Regions from separate parts of the Streptacidiphilus sp. EB129 genome, predicted to be linked through region 1. Evidence: riboswitches for the same ligand, from Rfam matches in the RefSeq annotation. Region 1 holds a riboswitch; the other holds the start of a gene.
What was found. A riboswitch is a leader RNA that binds a small molecule or an ion and turns the genes downstream of it on or off. The one in region 1 is predicted to bind cyclic di-AMP.
Positions count from the first base shown of each region.

Region 2: linked by a shared signal. The riboswitch ahead of ABH925_RS34640 (NlpC/P60 family protein) and the one ahead of ABH925_RS09470 (transglycosylase family protein) in region 1 are both predicted to bind cyclic di-AMP.

Region 1 is NZ_JBGCCS010000006.1:3,196-7,229, forward strand. It holds gene ABH925_RS09455 (FkbM family methyltransferase) at 1-280, shown strand, start outside; partial or broken gene ABH925_RS09460 (serine/threonine-protein kinase) at 443-922, shown strand; gene ABH925_RS09465 (hypothetical protein) at 978-1,598, shown strand; cyclic di-AMP (ydaO/yuaA leader) riboswitch at 1,780-1,974, shown strand; gene ABH925_RS09470 (transglycosylase family protein) at 1,977-3,122, shown strand; gene ABH925_RS09475 (hypothetical protein) at 3,424-3,888, opposite strand.
Region 2 is NZ_JBGCCS010000053.1:12,503-16,536, reverse strand. It holds gene ABH925_RS34645 (D-alanyl-D-alanine carboxypeptidase family protein) at 1-777, shown strand, start outside; cyclic di-AMP (ydaO/yuaA leader) riboswitch at 1,118-1,308, shown strand; gene ABH925_RS34640 (NlpC/P60 family protein) at 1,316-2,299, shown strand; gene ABH925_RS34635 (Cys-Gln thioester bond-forming surface protein) at 2,558-3,910, shown strand.

The sequences.
Region 1 (4,034 bases):
CGTGGAACGGCTGTCCACGGCGCTGGCGCGGTATCCCGGCATCGATCGCGTCGACCTGCTCAAGGTCGACGTGGAAGGCGCAGAACTCGACGTGCTGCAGGGGATCGACGACGCGGACTGGCAGCGCATCGACCAGATCGTGCTGGAGTTGCAGGACCTGGAGGGCACGCTCGACAGGGCCATGGGGATGCTCACCGCGCACGGGTTCTCGGTCAGGACCGAGGCGCCGGCAGCGCTGGCGCATCTGGACTACTACACGGTGTACGCCGTCCGCAGTTGAGAGGTGAGGTCAAATTTTTCCAAGCCAGGTCCGAGCGCATGGCGATAATGTCCCCGCCTGTGCACATGATCACCGTGGGCACGGCAAGTCGCTGGAGGCGTCGCCCCGGTCGTGAGACGTAGCTCCACGGCTCCCGGTCGCGCGGAGGAACGGGGGAGCGCGGTGCAGCCGCTGGAGGCGTCGGATCCGCAGCAGCTCGGCCCGTACCGGCTGCTGGCGCGGCTGGGCGAGGGCGGCATGGGCCGGGTCTATCTCGCGCGTTCGGCCGGCGGCCGGGCGGTGGCGGTCAAGGTGGTCCGGCCCGATCTGGCGGCGGACCAGCAGTTCCGCGATCGGTTCGCCCGCGAGGTGGCCATGGCCCGCGCGGTGACCGGCCCCTGGACCGCGCCGGTGGAGGGCGCGGACACCCGGGCGGCGACCCCCTGGCTGGCGACCGCGTATGTGCTCGGCCCGACACTCGGCGCTGCGGTGGCCGAGCACGGGCCGCTGCCGGAGCGCAGCCTGCGCGCCCTGGGCGCGGGCCTTGCCGAGGCGCTGTGCGGAATCCACGCGGTGGGCCTCGTGCACCGCGACCTCAAGCCCGGGAACGTGCTGCTCTCGCCCGGGGGGCCACGGGTCATCGACTTCGGCCGGGCTGACGCCGCTGCTCCGCTCCTGCTTCGCCAAGAACCCGGCCGCCCGCCCGACCCCGGCCGCAGTGGCTGCGGACCTGTGCCCGCAGGGCGCGGCGGCGGTGCTGGCCGGCGGCAAGGTGCTGGTGAAGGCCAACCTCAGCAAGGACGCCACCGAGGTGGCCGACCTGCAGGCCTACGACCAGGCGACGGGCACCAGCAGTTGGACCTACCCGGGGGTGGCCGCGCTCGATGTGTCCCACGTTCGCGTGGCCGGGAACCGCGTCGTGATGCGCGAGGAGCTGCGGACGGCGCTGGTGATCGACCCGGCCACCGGCACCAAGACCGGCGAGTTCGGGGGGAACCAGTTCGGGGCTCAGGTCATCGTCGTGGAGAACACCAACGGCAGCACCGTCTACACCTGGGGGCTCGTCGAAACCCCCGGCGTCGGCTGGACGATGAACGACCCGGTCGGGATCGCCGCCTGGGACTCCGTGGCGGGCAAACTCGGCGCCGATCTGCTGCTGGTCCCGGCGGCCGGCGGCGCGGACGGCTTCTGGGCGATCAACGCCTCCGACGGCTCGGTCCGCTGGCGCTACAGCGAGCCGGTCACCCGCACCGACGCCTGGATGGTGGCCGAGGACCCGACCGGCACTCTGGTGGCGGCCCGTCAGGGAAACACCCTGGTGGCCCTCCCGCCCCAGTGACCGGGGCCCGCCTGCCGGGGCGCTCGTTCCCGTGCAATCGGTGTGACAACATGTCATTTCTCCCTCAATGGGACATAAGGGATGCCTGTGTGCTGATCCCCTGTGGCCGTCGTCACAGCCAGTTGCACTGCGGCCTCCCTTCTGTCTAGCGTGCAGCCTGTTCGCATCTAGCGGAACCTCGCACTCCGGAACGCCGAATTCTGCCGGCGGAGGTCGAGGGCGCCCACAAACATCACCACGGCAGAGGCGGGGGAACCAGGTAAGTCGCCGCAGCGCACCCGGCTGCGGCTTGGGGTGAAGCCGTGCTTCGGCGCGGCCGGGCTACCTCACGGCCCGAATCCGACAGCTCACCTCGCAGGCGTCGGAGAGGCTTCTGTCATGCTCATGCCTGGAAATGGCCGTCATCGTCGCCCCCGTACCAACCAGGCCAAGCGCCTGGTCGCCACCGCCGGCGTGGCCGGCGCGGGCATAGCCATCCCGCTCGTCGGCACGACGAGCGCCTTCGCCGCCCCGGTCTCGACCTGGGCCCAGGTCGCCCAGTGTGAAAGCTCCGGCAACTGGTCGATCAACACGGGCAACGGCTACTACGGCGGACTGCAGTTCTCCGCCTCCACCTGGGACGCCTACGGCGGCCAGCAGTATGCCGCCACCGCCGACCAGGCCACCCAGAGTCAGCAGATCGCCGTCGCGGAGAAGGTGCTCGCCTCGCAGGGTCCCACTGCCTGGCCGGTGTGCGGCCCCCAGGCCGGCCTGAGCCAGGGCGGCGCACCCGCCAGTGTCAGCACCGCCTCCGCCGGCTCCGGCGCATCCTCCTCCAGCAGCGGTGCCGCCCAGGCCTCGGGCGACTCCGAGGGTTCGGAATCCCCGGCTCCGGCGCAGCAGTCCTCGACCGCCCAGGCGGCCCCGGCCGCACCCACCACGGCCGCACCCACCACCGCAGCGCCCACCACCGCCGCGCCCACCACCTACACCGTGGCCTCCGGCGACTGGCTGTCCACGATCGCGCAGTCCCACCACGTGGCCGGTGGCTGGCAGACGCTGTATCAGCTGAACCGCTCCACCCTGACTGACGGCCCGAACATGATCTTCCCGGGTCAGCGTCTTCGTCTGACCGGCGGTGCGTCGAACAGCTCGGCCCAGAGCGGCGCCGCCCAGAACGAGACACAGGTCCCCGCGACCCAGAGCACCGGCGCCCAGTCGTCCTCGGGCTCGACCGCCGCCCCCGCCGCCAACCTCTCCGGCGACCCGCAGTCCATCGCCGCGCAGATCGTCCCGGCCGACCAGCTCGCCTCGTTCGACCAGATCATCTCCCACGAGAGCGGCTGGAACGTCAGCGCCACCAACCCCTCCTCCGGTGCCTACGGCCTGCCCCAGTCGCTGCCCGGCGACAAGATGGCCTCCGCCGGCGCCGACTGGCAGACCAACCCCGCCACCCAGCTGCGCTGGGCGCTGGACTACATGAACACCACGTACGGCAGCCCCAACCAGGCCTGGGCCTTCTGGCAGGCCCACAACTGGTACTGACGGACCGACTCCTGCCCGGCGCCCGCCCGCCGCACGGCCTCCCCTGTTGGGGAGCCGTGCGGCGGGCTGCTGCGTCGGTGGACCGTCCCCCGCCTCAAGCCCGACCCCGGCCGGTGCCGAAGGGGGCTCGCTCTTCGGGTGGTCGGCGAAATACGGGCCGGACCGGTCCCTTTCCAGCAGCCTGGTGTACGCGTCCAGGAAATCAGCGCACTCCTGGCTGTTCATTCTCTGGGCCTTTTAACTCCGGGGAATGCCGGGCTGGATTCCCAAGGCCGGAGTGTTCCACGGGGATTCGGTGCGGTCAGTTGGACGCCGCGCTGCGCTGCCGCGGTGACGTGCCCGCGCGTTCTCGGGTACCCCCGACGGCCGGCCTGCTGGCGAGGGCCTGGGTGAGAGCCAGGGTCAGCAGCACGACTTCCACCGCGATGCTGACCAGTCCCAGGGGCTCGGTCCAGTTGCCCCTGTCGTCGCTGTAGTCCGGCAGCCCCGGGCCGCGCGACAGGATGTAGCCGAGGAGCGGCCCCAGGGCCACTCCCGCGATGGCGAGCCAGAACAGGACGCGCGACGGGAGACTGCGGCCGGCGAACAGGGCCAGGGCGCAGAGCACGCCGGTGGCCTCCAGGGCGTAGTAGCCGATGCCGACGTAGGTGGGGGTCTTGTTGCCGGGGAATCCGCCCTGGTCCTGGACGTGGATCCAGGCCACGGCCAGGCACAGGACCGCGGCGGCGAGGCGAGGCGCCAGGGAGTCGCGAAGGGGTCTGGACATGGGCATGCCAAGCCTTTCGGTAAGGCTGCCCCAGGGAGTCCGGGCGTGATTGATCGATTCCCCTGGGTGCGGCCGGAGAATGACGTTACTCAAGAGTAAAACGGACTTGTCGGAGGTCGGTCAATATCTGAATGGGGAGGCGAACG
Region 2 (4,034 bases), on a different contig from region 1:
GCGAACAACATCGCGCGGCTGCTCGGCCGCTGGGACGCCGGGACCGACGCCGCGTTCGTCACCCGGATGCAGACCGAGGCGGCCGCGCTGGGCATGTCCAAGACCACCTACACCGACCCGAGCGGTCTGCAGAGCACCACCCTGAGCACCGCCAACGACCAGCTCAAGCTGGCCCAGTCGGTGATGCAGGACCCGGTGTTCCGGGAAATCGTGGCTACTCCCTCGTTTACCCCGCCGGGCGACGTGCTCACGTACAACAACAACAATCTGCTGGGCAAGAACGGCGTCGTCGGGATCAAGACCGGCTCCAGCAGCGCCGCGCTCGGCTGCCTGATGTGGGCGGCGGAGCAGAAGGTCGGCGGCAGCACGCAGACCATCATCGGCGTGGTGCTGAGCCAGCCCGCCTCCGCGGCCACCGGCGGTTACCTGCCGACCGTGCTGACCAACAGCGCGAAGGTCGTGGCCAGTGCCGAGGCGGCGCTGCAGGCGCACACCGTGGCCAAGGCGGGCGACGTCGTCGGCTACGTCGACGACGGTCTGGGCGGGAAGACCCCGGTGGTGGCGTCCAAGGACGTGACCGTGGTCGGCTGGGGCGGCCAGTCCGTGACCCTGACGCTGACCCCGCAGAGCGGCAGCCTGCCGCACACGGCGGCGGCGGGTACCACTGTCGGCACGCTGACCGTGGGCAGCGGCGCGGGCGCGCAGCAGGTTCCGGTGACGCTGCAGAAGGCCCTGGTCCAGCCCGGCTACCCGGCCAGGCTCACCCGCCTGGGCTGACCGGCAGAAGGCTGACCGGACGAGGGCTTCGGAGCTCTCCCGCGCCCCGGTGCACACGCGACGTCAATCGTCGCCGGTGCACCGGGGCGCGGTGCTTTCCGGCCAGCGCGGTCGGCGGCGCGGACGGTGACGTGGGTCTCGGCGTCCGGCGCGCCGGGATCGCTCCCATCATGGCGACACATGGGGATGAATAGGACATGAGGGATCGAACTACCCCATGCTTTCAGGCCATCTGACGCCGCGAATCATGCACTGCCGCTGTGAGCAATGCCACAGTCGTTTGCGGATTTCCAGGGCATCTGCCTAGCGTGCTCCCCGTCCGCACTTAAGTGGAACTAACAACTCCGGAACGCCGAATCCTGCCGCCGGAGAGGTTCAGACACCGACGCACCGCGCCATGGCAGGAGCGGGGGACCCAGGTAAGTCGCCGCGATCTCCGGGATCGCGGCTAGGGGTGAAGCCGTGCACCGCACGGCCGGGCAACTCCGGCCCGAATCCGACAGCTCACCTCGTAGGCGTGGGAGAGGAACGCAGCTCCATGCCCAAGCACGCCCTGCCCAGTGCTACCCGCCGCACCGTCGCCAACCGCCTGTTCGCCGGAATGAGCCTGGCCGGCGTCGGCCTGGGGCTCCCGCTGGTCACCGCCGCCAGCGCCTCCGCCGCTCCGGTGAAGGCCCCCGCCGCTGCCACCACGTCCACCGATTCCGCCCCGGCGGCCACCCGCCCGGCCGCCGCCCACAGCGCCGCGCACCGGGCTGCCCGTACCGCCACGGCCACCTCCGCCACGTACACCGTGGTGAGTGGTGACTGGCTGTCCAGCATCGCCGCGAAGCGGCATGTCAGCGGTGGCTGGGAGCGGCTGTACCAGCTCAACCGCGGCACGCTGACCCATGGCGCGGACGTGATCTACCCGGGTCAGAAGCTGGCCCTCGGCGGGGCTCTCGCCGCCACCGGCAGCAGCGGCTCCGGCGCCTCCAGCGACTCGGAGGGCGAGGCGAGTTCGGCGGCGACCACGTCCTCCTCGCCGTCGTCCTCCTCCTCGTCCTTCTCCTCCTCGTCGGACGCCGCCGGTGCCGCCTCCTCCGCCTACGCGGCCGCGACCCAGGCGACCGCCGCCACGACGCAGACCGCCGTCCAGGCGCCCGGCGGCAGCACCTCCAGCGGTATCGCCGCAGCCGTTGCCTTCGCCAAGTCGCAGGTCGGCGACGCGTACGTGTACGGCGGCACCAGCTCGGCCGGCTGGGACTGCTCCGGGCTGGCCCAGGCGTCGCTGGCCCAGGCCGGGATCTCCATCCCGCGCGTCGCCGCCGACCAGGCCGCCGCCAGCACGCATGTCTCCCTGGATGCGCTGCAGCCCGGTGACCTGCTGTTCTGGTCCAACGACGGCACCGATGCCGGCGTCTACCACGTCGCGATCTACATCGGCGGCGGCCAGTACGTCGAGGCGGCCAACCCCAGCTCCGGCGTGAAGTACGAGACCATCGCCAACTGGGCTCCGGACTTCGCGGGCCGCATCGGCTGACCCCTGCTCAACCTCCTGCTCAGCGGTCGGTCACCGGGCACTCATCCGCCTGTCGAACGCCTACCCCCTCCGGTCGTGCACCGGCGGGGGTAGGCGTCGTTCGGACAAAGACACATATTTTCCGACCCCGCGCGAACTCCAGCCGCAGTGGTCACTAGGATCCCCCACAGTCACAGGGGGCGTTTTTCACTGACCATCAGTTCATGCGACCGGTGCGGCACTCCCCATGCCAAGAAGCCGCCGCTGCAAGGGGTACCTATGTTCAACATACGGGGGCGGCGCACTGCGCAGCTCTGCGCCGCAGCTCTGCTGACGGCCGTCGCAACGACCGGGACCGTCGCACTGGCAGGCTCGGCCTCGGCCGACCAGAGCCAGAAGAGCACCGCCGTGCTGGGCGACTTCCTGCACTCCGGTGCGGTCGACGTCAAGGGCGAGGGTGCGCTCGACGCCGGTACGGTCGCGCTGACGCAGGGCGGCCAGACCATGGCCGTGTACTGCATCGACCTGCACCACGGCACCGAGGCCGGGGTGAAGTACACCGAGACCGGCTGGGACCAGTCCACCCTCTCCGACAACCCGAACCGCGGCAAGATCCAGTGGATCCTGCAGCACTCCTACCCGGTCGTCTCGGCGGACGCGCTGGCCAAGCAGCTCAACGTGGAGGGTCTGAGCGAGGACCAGGCCGCCGCCGCCACCCAGGCCGCGATCTGGCACTTCTCCGACAACGCCGACGCGACCCCCGAGGACGCGACCGCCGCGCAGCTCACCAGCTGGCTGGAGACCAACGCGGTCCCCGTCACCGAGCCCAAGCCCTCGCTGCAGCTCGCCCCGGCCAGCGTGGCCGGCAAGAGCGGCGAGAAGATCGGCCCGGTCACCGTCACCACCAGCGCGAACTCGGTCGACCTGTCGCTGACCGCTCCCGCCGGGGTGTCCCTGGTGGACCAGAACGGCGCTGCCGCCAGCAAGGCCGTCAACGGCGAGAAGCTGTACGTCAAGGTGCCTGCCGGTGCCGCGGCGGGCAAGGCGACCGTCACCGCCACCACCACGACCGACCTGCCGGTCGGCCGCGCCTTCAAGGCGGTCGACGGCTCCAGCCAGACCATGATCCTGGCCGGCACGGCCCCGGTCGAGGTCACGGCCGCGGCCGAGGCGGACTGGGCCCCCAAGGGCGTCATCCCCGCGGCTGTCGCCAAGGAAGACTGCACCAAGGGTGGCGTCGACGTCACCCTGACCAACGCCGGTGACCAGCCCTGGACCACGACGGTCGGCGGCCAGTCCGTCACCGTGCAGCCGGGTGCCAGCACCACGGTGCTGGTGAAGGTCACCGAGGGCGCCACCTACGACATCACGGTGACCGGCCCCAACGGCTTCAGCCAGGAGTTCAAGGGCGCGCTGAAGTGCAAGCCCACCACCCCGGGCACGGGCCCCGGCCCGAGCAAGGCGCCGAGCTCCTCCGCCACTCCGTCCCCGTCCCCGAGCACCGGTCTCGCCGAGACCGGTGGCGGTAGCGGCACCTCGACGATCGCCGGCATTGCCGCGGCCCTCGTCGTCGCCGGTGGTGCTGCGGTCTTCGTCCTGCGCAAGCGGGCCAAGGGCACCCACGCCGCCTAGTCGTCTTTCTGTCTGAACGCGCCCTCCGAGGACGCTGCCTGACGCACCGTCCGACGGCCCCTGTCGCTCACCACGAGCGGCAGGGGCCGTCGGCTTCTCCCGGTGCGGCAATCGCGACATCCGG